2 regions of the Paraburkholderia sp. J7 genome follow, and region 2 is predicted to be linked to the other one. Evidence: predicted binding sites of a transcription regulator. Region 2 holds the regulator's gene; the other holds the start of a gene.
What was found. Region 2 encodes FliA, which starts transcription of late flagellar genes. Its sites were predicted from a motif close to CTAAAGTTTNNNNNNNNNNNGCCGNTA; they were not measured.

Region 1: a site for FliA is predicted at 3,063-3,089, ahead of fliD (flagellar filament capping protein FliD). Genes of this name have one in related genera too.

The regions. Positions count from the first base shown of each region.
Region 1 covers NZ_CAJMYZ010000029.1:26,887-34,337, forward strand. The annotation lists gene U5A58_RS34635 (hypothetical protein) at 1-262, shown strand, start outside; gene U5A58_RS34640 (hypothetical protein) at 325-933, shown strand; gene U5A58_RS34645 (DUF2964 family protein) at 970-1,215, opposite strand; gene fliD (flagellar filament capping protein FliD) at 1,557-2,996, opposite strand; gene U5A58_RS34655 (YigZ family protein) at 3,154-3,747, opposite strand; gene U5A58_RS34660 (hypothetical protein) at 4,542-4,859, opposite strand; gene U5A58_RS34665 (acyl-CoA synthetase) at 5,171-6,841, opposite strand; gene U5A58_RS34670 (Crp/Fnr family transcriptional regulator) at 7,065-7,451, shown strand, end outside.
Region 2 covers NZ_CAJMYZ010000001.1:591,475-598,925, reverse strand. The annotation lists gene flgA (flagellar basal body P-ring formation chaperone FlgA) at 106-1,440, shown strand; gene flgM (flagellar biosynthesis anti-sigma factor FlgM) at 1,621-1,965, shown strand; gene U5A58_RS02635 (flagellar protein FlgN) at 2,015-2,458, shown strand; gene U5A58_RS02630 (GNAT family N-acetyltransferase) at 2,549-3,034, opposite strand; gene U5A58_RS02625 (DUF1778 domain-containing protein) at 2,997-3,329, opposite strand; gene U5A58_RS02620 (RNA polymerase sigma factor FliA) at 3,566-4,297, opposite strand; partial or broken gene U5A58_RS02615 (MinD/ParA family protein) at 4,654-5,436, opposite strand; gene flhF (flagellar biosynthesis protein FlhF) at 5,429-7,451, opposite strand, start outside.

The DNA.
Region 1 (7,451 bases), on a different contig from region 2:
GGCGGCCGCGGCTGCGTTGTGCGAGCCGAGCGAGGCCGACTATGCGTCGCTGCTCTCGACCGATTCGGGCCTGCCCGGGCCGGACTTCTATACGCGCTTCAAGCGCCTGCATGCCGAGCGTTACTACGCGACGCTCGGCGCGGACCGGCACCGGATGCTGCGGCTCGCCGAAAAACGCCAGCTTGCGAACGAGGAACGCGAGCGCGTGTATGCCCACTATCTGCGCTGTGCTGCCGAAGAAGCCTGCATGAACGGCGTGTGATCCGCGCGAGCGGTGCCGCGTCGTTCTCTTGCCATTGACGATCCACGAAAAGGAGTTGCCACATGTCCACGCGCAATCGTTCTTCCGCGCCGCTGCTCGGCGCTGTTCTCGTGTTTGCCCTCGGCGTGTCGGCGCCGCTGCTTGCGCAGACGGCATCCGATGCCGCGCCTGAAAGCGCGCCGAACGCCCAGCTGCAGATCGGCGAGGTTCAGACCACAGCCACGGTCGTGGGTATCGACGCCGCCACCAATTCGGTCACGCTGCGCGGTGCGCGGCGCAACCTGGTGACGGTCGCGGTCGATCCCACCATCGGCGACGTGAGCAAGCTCAAGCCGGGCGATCACGTGAACATCCTCTACAAGGAGGCGTTGCTGCTGCGCGCCGAAAAGGTGGCGACGAGGGGTATCCGTTCGCGCGTCGATACGGTCGCTACCACGCCCGCTTCCGGAGGCGTGGCGGCCACGGCGCACAGCGTTCAGGTGGTTGCGACGGTGCAGAAGATCGACCGCAAGAGCCGCAAGGTCGCGTTGCGCGGACCGACCCGCACGGTCGTGGTCGTCGCGCCGCCGGACGTGCCGCTCGAATCGATCAAGGTGGGCGACAGCATTCGCGCTGACTATGTGAGCGCGACGGCGGTGCAGGTCACGCGCGACGGTCAGAAACTGCAGTGAGGCAATGACGCGTGGGCGGCGTGCCAGGCAAGGGCGCTAGTCCACGCGATTGCGGTCGCGCACGAGGATCGTGACGTAGATCGCCGTGCAGACGATGATGACGGCCACGCCGGTAATCACCTTCTGGTGGTCGAAGTTGATGAGGCCGACCACCGCGATGGCGATGCCGGCGGCGGAGCCGAGCGTGCCCATTGCGGCCACGAAAATGCGCATCTTGCTCCAGACGCGATGGCGCCGCTCGGGACCTGCGCCTTCCATAAATCGATGCAGTCGATCAAACATGGCGGCTCTTCCGGGTTGGGTAGAAGTCGGTCATGCGGGCACGATTGAATGAGCGGCCCTGACCAGTTCACGCACAGTGCAAGCACAGTTCAAGTATAGCCAGCCCATTATTACGCGTTCTTTCATTTGCCTGCATGCTATCGCGCCGGAATACCCGATCGCTTTTTGCGCAGGTTTAAGTTTGGCTTAATTTTCGCTCGCGATGATGGAGCCGTCGGGTCGATTTGATAGTTCGATTCGCGGTTGTTCTTCACGTCCCCTGTTGGCCGCCGATTCGTTCGGCGGCCTTTTTTTTGCCTGCCCTCGACGTTTGCTAGCGTCGAGCCGCGCGCATTCAAGCCTTATTTGTGATTGGTCGCGAGCGCGCCCGCGCTGTTCGCGCCGCCGAAAAGCTGCGTCAGATATTGCTGGTTGTTGTTCATGATCGACATGAGGTTATTGAGCGCGGTGAACTGGCTGTTGAATTTCCCAGTGAGCTGGGTGGCGCGCGCCTCGAGCAACGACGACTGCTTCTTGATGTCGTCGAGTTCCTTGTTGATGGCAGTGCTGCGCCGCTCGATGATGCCGCTCGACTGCACGTAGGGCGTGATGGCGCTGCTCAGTTTCGCGGTCGTGCCGCTGCTGCCAAACAGCGCTGCAATCGCGCGATTGCCCGGTTGCAGCGCTTTCTTGAACGTATCGTCGTCGATTTCCAGCTTCCCGCTCTTGTCGAGCTTGATGCCGATCTCGCCCAGCGAGTGGGTTACGCCGTCGTTGCCCTTCACGCCCGCCGATACGGCGGCAGGCAAACTCGACGCGAGCGTGCGCGCGATCGAGTTGCCGAGCAGCGCGCCCGCTTGTGCGCTGCTCGTACCGGTGGCGGCCGTGTAGGAGGTCAGCCCGTTCAGGGCGTCCACGTAGCTGTTGTACGCCTTCACGAAGTCGCGGATGGATGTACCTGTCGCTTCGGTGTCGGGGGCGATGGTGAGCGTTTGCTTCGTGCCCGCCGAGGCGCTTTCGAGCTTGATCGTGATGTCGCTCACCACGCCCTCGAGCGTGTTGCTCGCGCTCGTGACGCGCGTACCGTCTATGCGCAGCTCGGCGTCGCCAGCCGGCTCGACTTCGCGCATCTGCGAGGAAGCGAGGCGCGTGTCGACGCCTGCGCCCGCCTGCACGTCGATCGCGTTGGCCGCGCCGGTTTTGTTCGCGCTCAGCACGAGGTGCTGACCGTCGGCGCCATTGACGATCGACGCCGTGACGCCGGGGTTGTCCTTCGCCCGGTTGATCGCCGCGGCGACATCGGTGAGCTTGTTGCTGCCCGCGGCGATCGTCAGATGCATGGACTTGCCGCCCATCGAAATGTCGAGGCTGCCCTCGCCGAGCGTCTCGCCCGTGGCGAAGCTATCCGAGGTGAGCTTGTGCGCGCTCGCCAGGTGATCGACCTCGACCGTGAAGCTGCTCGCCACCGCGCTCTTGCCGGCAACCGCGCTCAACCCTTTGTCCTTTTCGCTCGTCGCGACCGTGAAGCGTTGCAGCGCGGCGCCGTCCTTGAACGGCTCGAGTGCGCTCTGGAGCGAAGCGAGCGCCGACTTCAGCGTGCCGAGCGCGGAGAGCGTCGTGTTGCTGGCCGTTTGCTTCGCGCTGAGGATGGCGCTTGGGCCCGCGATCTTCGCGTTGACGAGCGCCTTGACGAGCTGGTTGACGTCGAGCGTGGAGTTGGTCGCGCCGCTGATGATCGACTGGGCGGCGTCGCTCAGCGCACTGTTTGCGCTGGCGGTGGTGTTCGTGATCGTGCTTGCCATGAAAGAAGTCCGTTCGTTCCGGTGCGTCGAGTCGACGGAGCGCGCGAATGCGCAGCCATGCTTTCATTACGGCAAGCTTTCATGAAACTTAATGAAAGAATTGAAAAGAATTTGAAAAGATTTGCCTCGTCCTCGCGGCGGCGGCCGGCCGCCCGCCTCAGACGTGCTCGGGGAAGCCCGAGCGGCCTTGCGTGAGATCGGTCAGCGTGCTGCGCGCGGCGTCCACGGCGGTGGCGGGCAGCTGGATCGTGAGGCGCACGGTCATGGCGTATTGGCTTTCCACGAGCGTGAACTGCGCCTGATCGATCCAGTGACGCACGCGGGTTTCGTCGGGGTAGCCGAGTTCGACCGTGAGGCGCGCCTGCGCGATGCGCTCGACGCGCGCGGCCCCCTGCAGGGCAGTGGCGATGGCGTCGGTATAGGCGCGCACGAGGCCGCCCGCGCCGAGCTTCACGCCGCCGTAGTAGCGCACCACGGCCGCGAGCACGCCGTCCAGGTCGTGATGGCGCAGCACTTCGAGGATTGGGCGCCCGGCGGTGCCGGAGGGCTCGCCGTCGTCGGACATGCCGGACTGGCCGCCCGCGAGCAGGGCCCAGCAAACGTGCGTGGCAGTGGGATGTTCGTCGCGCAGAAGGCGGATTTCAGCCATGGCCGCTTCACGGTCGGCCACGGGAATGGCGTGCGCGATGAAGTGGCTCTTGCGGATCTCGAGTTCCGCGGTGACGGGATGGGCGAGGGTGAAGGTCGGCACAGGCGGGTTGGCACGGCAGGCGAAACCACCATGTTAGCCGATGCGCACCGACCGGATTTCGACGTCCGGCCCCATATCTTGCCAGTTTGTGTAATGGTGCTTTGCGCGGGATGCTAGTGACGCCCTGGCTTTCAGGCCGGATAATGCTCGGCATGACGGATCTAGCTCTGGCTGGAGCGAAGCCGAACTCCTCATTCGGTGATCCGTCATAGTCCTTTCTCTCGCGGCGCCGTTGCGGCCGACGCGAATCCCCAAGCGCCCAGAAGCCAAAAAAATCCCCGGTCGGACTGAGTCACGACCGGGGGTCACAAGGCTCGCCTGTTCTCAAGAGGCAATCCCACATTACGTCCGCAAAATTGCGTCCGCAATCGGAAAAAAAACCTGGTGCGCTTCGCGTTCGACGCGCGCTAGTGTTCTCACGGGTGCCAAAAAAAATCCCGGCCATCGCTGGCCGGGCAATGAGAATACACCGTGCGCTCCGGGGAACGAAACGCCCGACAACGTTACTAGCGGGCCGTGCGACCGGCAACACTTTCGCATTACCTTCAATTACTGACGTATGGCTTTCTGGCTGCGCCCCGCGCACGGCGCGGCGGGCTGGAATGGCCGTGTGACGGGCATTGTGAATATATTATTTCGCATGCCGAACGATATTTGTGCCTGAGTACGCAGATGGCTGAGTAAGGTGCTGAAATGCGCCGAGGCCGATCTCCCCTGGGGAAGACCGGCCTCGGTGTGCCACCTTCGGCGCCGCCAGGGAAGGCGGCCCGTCGATCACGCGTACGTCACGCGGATCAGTAACGCGGCGGGGGCGGCGGACGATGGTCGCCGTCACGATAGTGCGGGGGGCCCGGATCGTGCGGATGATGGTGCATCCACTCGTCGTGCGCCCAGTAACGGTGGCCGTCCCAATAACGGTCATCGTGCCAGCCGATCGAGACATGCGCGTCCACCGGCATCATGTGCGGTTGGCCGTATTGCGGCGCCGATTCGGCACGCAGCCCATACGGTGCGGATTGAGCGAAGGCGCTCGATGCGCCCATCAATGCGCCGCCGGCGATCAGTGCTGCGGCGATGGCGCGGGCGGGGGTCTTCCAGCTCTTGGTATTCATGAGTTACCTCCTCTTTGGTTGCGTCGTCAGTCACGCGGCATCGGGATGCCTTTGTGTTGCGACCACGGATCAAAGCTTATCGGCCCGAAGCGGAGGAAAACGTGACACCTTGTAAGCTTTCGTTTCATACGATTCTTCATGCCCGAAGGGCCGTATTGACAGTTGGCCCTTGATGCAGAAAGGATTAAGCGCCGCGCCTGACAATCGCAAACCGGTCCCGCACGGTCGCGTTGTCAACTGGCGTTACATTCGGGCGGCGCGGGCCGCCCGAATGCGTCACCTGTACCGGCCGGCGGGTGCCGGTGTCGTTTTTACCGAGGTGTTTTCGGCGCGTCTTGCGTGCCGGCCAGATCGATGGCGCTTTGCGAACCTAGTTGCGCGCGCAACTCATATTTCTGGATCTTGCCCGTGGCCGTGCGCGGCAGTTCGCCAAAGCGCACGGCGCGCGGCACCTTGAAGTGCGCGAGAAAGAGCCGGCAGTGCGCGATGATTTCCTCGGCCGTGACGCTCGCGCCAGGCCGCAATTCGACGAACGCGCAAGGCACTTCTCCCCACTTCGGGTCGGGCATCGCCACGACGGCGGCGAGCGCGACGGCAGGGTGGCGATACAGCGTGTCCTCGACTTCGATGCTCGAGATGTTCTCGCCACCCGAGATGATGATGTCCTTGCTGCGATCGGTAATGCGCACGTAGCCGTCGGGCGTCATCACGCCGAGGTCGCCCGTATGGAACCAGCCGCCGCGGAACGCCTCTTCGGTCGCGCGCTCGTTTTTCAAATAGCCCTTCATGCAGATGTTGCCGCGGAACATGATCTCGCCGAGCGTTTCGCCGTCGGCGGGCACGGGCTCCATTGTCTGCGCATTGCGCACGCTCACGCCGCTTTGCAGGTGATAGCGCACGCCCTGGCGGGCGGCGAGGCGCGCCTGTTCCTCTTCGGGCAGCGTCTGCCAGCGCTCCTGCACCGCGCACACGGCAGCGGGACCGTACACCTCGGTCAGACCGTACACATGCGTAAGCTCGATGCCGATCGCCTTCATCTTCGCGATCACGGCCGGCGGGGGCGGCGCGCCGGCGACCATCGTGCGCACGGTGTGTGCGATGCCCTCGCGATACTCGGCGGGGGCGTCGGCGAGCGCGCCCTGCACGATGGGCGCGCCGCAATAGTGCGTGACGCGCTCGCTGCGAATGAGGTCGAACACGAGTTTCGCGTCGAACTTGCGCAGGCATACGTTGACGCCTGCGCGCGCGGCGACGGTCCACGCGAAGCACCAGCCGTTGCAGTGAAAGAGCGGCAGCGTCCAGAGGTACACGGCGTGCTTGGGCATGTCCCACTCGAGGATGTTGCTCACCGCGTTGAGGTACGCGCCGCGATGGTGATAGACCACGCCCTTGGGGTCGCCCGTCGTGCCCGAGGTGTAGTTCAGCGCAATCGCGTCCCATTCGTTGCTCGGCGTCACCCAGGCATACTCGGGATCGCCCTGTTCGAGGAACGCTTCGTAGTCGGTCGCGCGCGGGAAGAACTCAGGGTCGGCGGGCGCGATGTCGGCCACGCTGATGATCTTGAGGTTGGGGAATTCGAGCGCCGCACGTTGCGCGAGCGCCGCGAATTCGGTATCGACGATCAGCGCTTTCGCTTCGCCATGGCGCAACATGAACAGCATGGTTGCGACATCGAGCCGCGTGTTGAGCGTATTGAGCACCGCACCGAGCATGGGCACGCCGAAATGCGCCTCGACCATTGCGGGGATATTGGGCAGCAGCGCCGCCACCGTGTCGCCGCGGCCGATGCCCGCTTGCGCGAGCGCGCTCGCGAGCCGCCGCGTGCGCGCATACGTTTCGCGCCAGGTGCGGCGGACGTCGCCATGGACCACGGCGAGGCGCTCGCCATAGACTTCGGCCGCGCGGGCGATGAAATCGATTGGCGTGAGCGGCACATAGTTGGCTTCGCGTTGTGCGAGCCCTTCTTCGTACGGGTGCAACATGGCGGTGTCTCCGGTGTCGATCGCCGATGCCGGCTCGAAAGCCGTGCCGCGGCGTGTCGCAGGTTTGTAGGTATGATTCGCGCTACCGTAGCAGGGCCGCGCACGCCAGTCTGTCGCCGGCGCGACAGAGCGGGCCGCGAGAGCGCTGCAACTCACGGTCCGCTCGACAATATCGACCCAAAGATTGACCTAACTCCAGGAAAGCGCGATGTCGCAATCCATTATGCCCCCGGACGGGACACCGCCCGCCCGCGATTCGTGGCGCGAAGGCGAGCGCATCGACGCAGCGAATATCGCGCGTCTCGCCGCCTTGTTCGAGCGCTGCGTGTGGTTTCGCGCGCTCGCGCCCGAGCATCGCGAGTGGGTGCTGGCGTCCTCGCATGCCCAGGGCTATGCCGCGGGCGCGATCGTCGCCGCGCGCGAAGCTCCCTCGGACTGGTGGCTCGGCGTGAGTTCGGGCCTCGTGAAGCTGGCGATTTTCAATGCTTCAGGGCGCGGCTGCACATTTTCGGGTGTGCCGCATGGCGGCTGGTTCGGCGAGGGGAGTGTGATCAAGCGCGAGCCGCGCAAGTACGACGTGATCGCGCTGCAACCTTCGCTCGTCATGGCC
Region 2 (7,451 bases):
CCAATCGGACGAATAGCCGGTAAAGCGCCCCTCTATTCGACGCAAGCGCGCGGGGGCGGCCGCCTAGAATGCGAGGCGTGTCAATGCATTCGATGGAGAACGACGATGCCGCAAACTGCCTCTTTGCGCAGGCCCGACGCGGGCCTGAAGCGGCGTGCGCGCGCGCTGTCGTGGAGCGTGTCCTGGACGTGCGTGCTTGGCTGCGCCCTGGGTGGCGCGCTCGCTTATGGGCAAACTGCGGCGCAAACGGCGGCGCAAACCGCACCGCAGCCCGAGGGCGCGGGCGGCCAGATCTTTATTGCGGGCAACGGCGACCGCGCGGGCGCCGACGCCGCGCAGATGAACGCGCTGCTCGCCAGCAACGCGAAGAAGCCTGCGGCGGCTATGGCCAGCAATACCGTCACGAATGCCGCCAACAACGCCGCCACCAATGCACCCGCCAGTGACGCCGCGCCGTTGCGCGCGGCCAGTTACGCCGATCTGAATTCGCGCGGCGTACCCGAGGACGCGCGCGCGGGCGTCGACTCGAACGGCATGATCACGATTCCGGGTCCCGGCGAGCGCGTGCCCCAAGGCAACGCGCCGCGCATCGTCACGATTCCCGCGCCGGGTGCGAGCGCCCAGCCCGTGCGCGTGCCGCCGGCCAACCCGAACAACGCGGGCACGCTCCAGCGCGTGAACTTGCCAGGCACCGCTAACCGCGTCGCCGCCGTAGTCGTGGACGCTGGCGCGAAGCCGGTGGCCAGTGCAAGCGCCAGCGCGCCGCCGAATCCGAATACCAGCGCCGCCGCCACGAACGCGCAGACCGTACCGCCCGGTCAGCAGGACGGCGAATCGATCCGCGCCGTCGCACTCACCTTCCTGCAGCAGCAGTCGGCGGGCTTGCCGGGCCACGTGAACATTACGGTCGCGCCGGTGTTCCCGCGCGGCCTCGCGGCCTGCACCTCGCTCGAGCCGTTCATGCCGCCTGGCGCGCGCACGTATGGCCACACGACCGTGGGCGTGCGCTGCATCGGCGCGAAGCCGTGGACGCTCTATGTGAGCGCGCGCATTGCCGTGGACGTGACTTACTACGTGGCCTCGCGCCAGATCGGCGCGGGCGAAGCCCTCTCGGCCGCGGACTTCATGCCGCGCGCGGGCGATCTCGCGAACCTGCCGCAGACCATCATCACCGATCCCAACCAGGCGACGGGCGCCGTCGCGCTCGCGCGTATTGCCGCGGGACTGCCGCTGCGCACCGACATGCTGCGCAGCGCCGCCTCGGTGGTGATCGGGCAAACCGTCAAGGTGATCGCCGTGGGCAGCAACTTCACGATCTCCGCCGAAGGCAGCGCGCTGAACAACGCCGAGCCTGGCCAGCAGGTGCGCGTGCGCACGAGCGGCGGCCAGATCATCTCGGGCGTGGTCAAGGACGCCGGCACCGTGCAGGTGCAAATCTAGGCTCAGCAAGATCTGGTAAGGGCCGGATCGAGGCGGTTTCAGCCCCGTCCGGCGGCCCGATCCGGCGGTTTACGGCTTTGTGCGCCAGCACACGTAACAGCATGTAACGGTGGGATTTTCGGCTAAAGTTCGGCCCGACCTATGCCGTTATCAAGGTCAAATCGATCAGGAAAGCCCATCGTGAAAGTTGACTCCTCCACCCGCAATGATCCGCGCCCGCTGCAGGATGGCGTTGCGCGCTCGCAAGCCGATTCGAGCGGCGTAAGCGCCGCCAGCACCGACAGCGCGGCCACCTCCGGCGCGGCAAGCAGCACGAGCGCTGCGGGCGCGAACGTGAACCTCTCGTCGCTGTCGTCGACGATGCGCTCGCTCGCCGCGAGCGGCTCCGCCGACATCGACACGGCGCACGTGCAATCGATCAAGGACGCGATCCGCAACGGCACGCTGCAGATCGACTCCGGCAAGATTGCCGACGGCGTGATCCAAACCGCCCGCGACCTCGTGAAGCCGACGTCTGGCAACTGACGTCCGACGCACGAGCGCCGCGTAAACTTCGCTTTTTTGGTGCCTTGCAATGAAAGATGCCCTGTTGGCCACACTGATCGACGAACACGCCACGGTTGAGGCGTTCGCGTCGCTGCTCGCCTATGAAGAAAAGGCGCTCGTGTCAGCCGACGGCATGGAGGCGCTCCCGCAGATCGTCGAGCAGAAGACAACGCTCACGCAGCGTCTCGCGGGCCTCGAAAAGGCGCGCGACGCGCAGCTGGCAGGCCTCGGCCTCCCCGGCGGCCGCAAAGGCATCGAAATGGCCTGCGACGGCGACACGCGTCTCGCGAGCCAGTGGGAGTTGCTCAAGGGTTCGACCGAGCGCGCGCGCCGCAAGAACCTCACGATCGGCATGATGATCCGCACACGCATGGAACATAACCGCCGCGCGCTCTCGATCCTGCGCGGCGAAACGGGCAACGGCGCGATGCTGTACGGTCCCGATGGGCGGCTGCCGGCGTTCGGGCTGTAAGCGGCGCTCACCAGGGATTCGCCAAAGACAAAAGCCGAAGCGTTGCCGCTTCGGCTTTTTTGTTTGAGGCAACGAATCGCCTTCAGATTTTCATGCTTGCTTGATCGTAGCGACCGGCAGGAAAAGTCTGCGCGGCGCATCGGTGAACGGCACGAATCCGTATTTCCGATAGAACCCTCCTGCGTTCTCATCGAGCGCGTCGACGAGAACACACTGCACGCCCACCGACTCCGCCGTTGTCAGAACAACATCCAGTGCGTGCATCAGCAGATATTCGCCAAGGCCCAGGCCCTGGTGCCGCCTGTCTACCGCCAGTCGGGCGAGCAGGACTGCGGACACGCTCCTCGGCAGCCGTGCGGCCGGCATTCCCTGCGTTTCTACCGCTGTCGCCGCAAGGGCGTAGTAGCCCGCAATCGTGCGCGGCGCGGACGACACCGCAGCAACGTAAGTGCGAGATAGATTCTTCTTTTGGTGCTGACTCGCTACGTGGCGAATCCATTCGCTCATCGAATCGACGCCGCAGTCGAAGCTGCTGCGGTCATCGCTCTCCCTCAGCTGACGAATCTGCGTTTGCACTCTTGTTCTTCCTGAAGCGAGCCATCGCGCGCTGCAGCGCTTCATTGGGCTTCGGCGGCTCGTCCAGCAAAGCGAAGAAGCGCTTCGATTCGTCCATCGTCAGGCGGATGGAACGAATGACCTCTTCCTGCTCGATAACCTGCTCCGCGGCCCTAAGCGCGGCCTGCACAATAAACTGGTTGAGGGTGCTGCCCGAAAGGTCTGCAGCAAGCTGCAGGATTTCCTGTTTCTCCGCGCTCAACCGGGCAGTGATTCGCCCGCGGCTGGAGTTTTCCATACCGTTGTTGATAGCCATTGTTCATCCTTTTTTCGGGCCTGGCGCACGCCTACATCGTTTGGCGGATGCGCGGCCCGAGGTTCTCGTTCGAGTCGATCTCCATTGACGGAGTGGAGTCACTATATCACGCATGGTGCCAAATTGGCACCATGTGATTCGAACCGCCCGCCAAACAAAAAAGCCGGAGCGCTCCCGCACCCCGGCTCTTTCACCGCAACCCAGCCCACGCCAGCCAAGGCGCGGCGTCTACCGCCTCAAGTCTCCTGGCCGGCCCACGCCATCTCGCGCAGCCGCGTGCGCAAGCGCGCCACCGCCTGGCTGTGCAGCTGGCACACGCGCGACTCGCTCACCTCCATCACCGCGCCGATTTCGCGCAGGTTCATGCCGCGCTCGTAGTAGAGCGACATGAGCAGCTTCTCGCGCTCGGGCAGCCGCTCGATCGCTTCGACGAGCGCGCCGCGCAGGCTGTCGTCGAGCAGCGCCGAAAGCGGGTCCGAGTGATCGACGCAATAGCGGTCGAGGAACGGTTCGTCCTCGGCGGAGCGGTCGAAGTCTTCGTAATAGATGAGCTGGCTGCCATGCAGGTCCTGCAGCATGCTCTGGTATTCGTCGAGCGGCATGCTCAGATGCTCGGCGATCTCCGTTTCGCTCGCCGAGCGCCCGAGCCGCTGCTCCACCTGGTGCACCGCGCTTTCCACTTCGCGCGAGGTGCGGCGCAGGCTGCGCGGCAGCCAGTCGTTGCTGCGCAGCTCGTCGAGCATCGCGCCGCGAATGCGCTGGCTCGCGTAGGTCTCGAACTGCGCGCCCTGATCTTCCTTGTAGCGGTTGGCCGCGTCGAGCAGGCCGATCATGCCGGCCTGGATCAGGTCGTCGAGGTCCACGCTCGCCGGCATCTTGGCCACGAGCTGCAAGCCGAGCCGTCTGACGAGCGGCGCGTACTTCGCAAGCACGTCGGCCTGCGAAATTTTTCCTTGAGCGTTATACATCGTGCTCTCCACTTCTCATGTCCCTGATTGGCGTCGTCGTGAGCACGTCAAACGTGCTGCGGCGACGTGCGCTGCGCGGGCGTATCGGTCCGCCAGCCCACATGGGCCGGTGCGGACGCAGATGTTGCGTTGGGTGCGGGATGCACACCCGTCACGCTGGCTACGAACGAATCGGCGTTCGCGGCGAGCGCGCTGTGTGCGGCGTTTGTTGCATGCGTAGCGTGTAGCTGGACGCCGTCTCGCGGCACGCCGTCCAGGTCGTCGGCGGGTGCGTCGCCCGCCGCTTCGTGTGCTTCGTCCGTGGGGACGAATGCGGCGCTGGCGCGCGCCGTGGCCGGCGAGCACGCCGAAACCGCGGGTCGCATGGGCCAGTGCGGCAGTTCGGCGGCCACGTGCCGGAAGTCTCGCGCGGCGTTCGTCGAGGGAAACGCATCGACGATGCAGCGTGCGAGTTTGAGCGCCTGCGCCATGTGCTGATCGGCGGCGACGCATCCGGCGCTTTCGAGCGACACGCTCAGGTAGCGGCTCGCTACCCCGGCGAGGTTTTCGATTGCGGTGTGCGCGTCGCTCGCGTTCGCCACATGATTCGCAAGCACGCGGAACTGTGCGATCGCATGCGCGAAGTGCAGCCGCTTCATGCACGCATACGCGTCCGTGATCGACTGCGCACCGATGCGCATGACGATCAGCACGTCATGCGCGTGCATGGCGAGCGGCGAGAGCGCGCCTTCGGCATCGAGCTGCGCGTCGATCAATACGATGTCCGCGGGGCCCGAAATGACTTTTTGCAGTTGCGCGGACGTGTACTGCGCGCGGTTGTCGCGCGAGGCGGCCAGCACGCCGAAGCCGAGCGCGTGACGCCCCACGGCTTCGTCGAGCGTGCGCTCGCCGCGCATCACGGCGGCGAAGTTGCCTGCGCCGCGCACATTGCCCACCAGCGAGCAGACCGAGCGGGGTCCGAGGCACTCGTCGATCACGAGCACGTCCTTACCCTGCGCGGTTAGCGCCGCCGCGAGATTGACCACGGCGGTCGTGCGGCCGGGCGAACCCGCGCCGCCTGTCACCGCGACCACGCGCGAGCCTTCGCGCGCGAGGAGCCGCCGCAGCCCTTCAGCCTGATCGATTACGAACTTATCCAAACCTGACCTCGGGAGCCTGCGAATTCGAACGCGTCGAGAGTGCCGACAGCAGCGCCGGGATATCGTCTTCGTGCGGCACGAACGGCGAGCTCTCTCGCGGTATGCAGAACGCGCTGCGGATCAGGAAGCGGCGCGTCGCCACGTAAAGGTTCTCGGGAACCTTCTGGCCCGTCGAGACGTAATGCACCGGCAGCTTGTAGCGCAGCACCGTGTCGAGCGCGCTGCCGAGATTGGTCGCCTCGTCGAGCTTGGTGAGGATGCAGCCCGTGAGCGGCGCGTTTTCCGGGCCGCTCTGGTAGGCCTGCACGACTTCGTTGAGCGTGTCGCCGTGGTTGGTCGCCGAGAGCAGCAGCAAGCGCTGCACCGGGCGGCCGGCGCCGCACAGCATGGCGATCTGGTCGGCCACGGCGCGGTCGCGCTGGCTCATGCCGATCGTGTCGATCAGCACGATGTGCTTGTTCTTGAGTTCGGTGAGGGCGAGCTGGAGGTCCGCGCCGTCGCGCACCGCGTGCACCGAAACGCCGAGGATCTTGCCGAAGATGCGCAGTTGCTCGTGGCCGCCGATACGGTAGCTGTCGGTGGTGAGGAGCGCGACCTTGCTCGCGCCGAAGCGCATCACGCAGCGCGCGGCGAGCTTCGCCGTGGTCGTGGTCTTGCCCACGCCGGTCGGGCCCATCAGCGCGAACACGCCGCCGCGCTCCATGAGCGCCTCTTCGTCTTCGAGCACCGGCAGGTTCGATTCGAGCACCGACTGGAGCCATTCCATGCCGGCTTCTTCGGTTTCGACTTCGGGCAGGCGGTCGATCATCATCTTCACGAGCTGCGCCGAAAAGCCCGCGGCGAACAGCTGCTTGGTGAGCGCGCCCTGCACCGGGCTACGGCGCTGGCGTTCGCCCCACAGGAGGCCCGCGAACTGCTCTTCCATCATGCCGCGCATGGAGGCGAGTTCGTTCATCACGGTTTCGTTGACGACCTGCTCGATGCGCGCGCGGATCGCTTCGCTCACGGTCTGGGCCGCGTCGGCGCCCTGCGCGTTGCGGCTGCCGGGCGCGGGACCCGCGGCTTCCGGGCCGTGGCCGAGGCGCTGCGCGGCGCGGCGCGCGGCGACGTGCGCGGCCTCGAGCGCCCAGTCGGGCGTGCTGGCGTCCACGTCGGGCGGCAGCACCGGATCGGCGACATTGCCAAGACCGCGTGCCGCTGCGGCCGCGGGCGTCATGCCCGGCACGCGCGGAGCGTTCTGCTGGTTCGCGATACGGCGAGCGTGATCGATGAGCCAGGGGTTCGACTCGGCCATCGTGCGCGACGCATCGCTCGCGCTCGCGGCGGCGGCCTGCTCGAGGCGCGCAGCGGCTTCACGGGCGGCGGCCGGGGCGTTGGCGTTCGCGGCCTGGGTCATGGACGCAAACGATGGCGCAAAGGCGGACGAGCCAAGCGACTCGGTTGCGGCCTGCAACGCCATTTGCAGCGGCGAGTGCGCGAGCGGCACCGTTTGCTGCGATTGCGTTGCCTGCAGCGCGGCATGCAGCGTCGGCGGCATCGCCGATTGCGCGGCCTGCTGGCCTGCCGCGGCGCGCGATGAAGGCGAAAGCGACGCCCCTGCAGCGGACGCTGCCGCCGGTGCCTGGCCCGTTGCCTGGCCGAGCGAGACAGCGGTGTCGGCGGCGTGATCGCCATCCGGCGTATCGGCGTCGGCATTCGCGCCGCCGTTTTCGGCGCCCACTTCCGGGCTCGCGCCGAACACCGATGAGAACACGTCGGGCATGCCGCTCGCGTAAGGGTTCGCCGCGCCGATCGGGGCGGCGAGCGCAGCCGGTGCGCCGGGCGCAGCGCGCGGTGAGCGCGGCATTTGCGTCATGGCGGAGGGCTGCGCGAACGCGCCGCCTTGACCACCCTGGCCACTCAAGCCAACCAGCGCTTGCGCCGCGGCAGCATCGGCCGGCGCGATCGCCGCGAGATCGCGGTCCGCGAGCGCGACGATTTCAACGCTGCCGTCGTCGAGCGTGCGGTTCGACAGA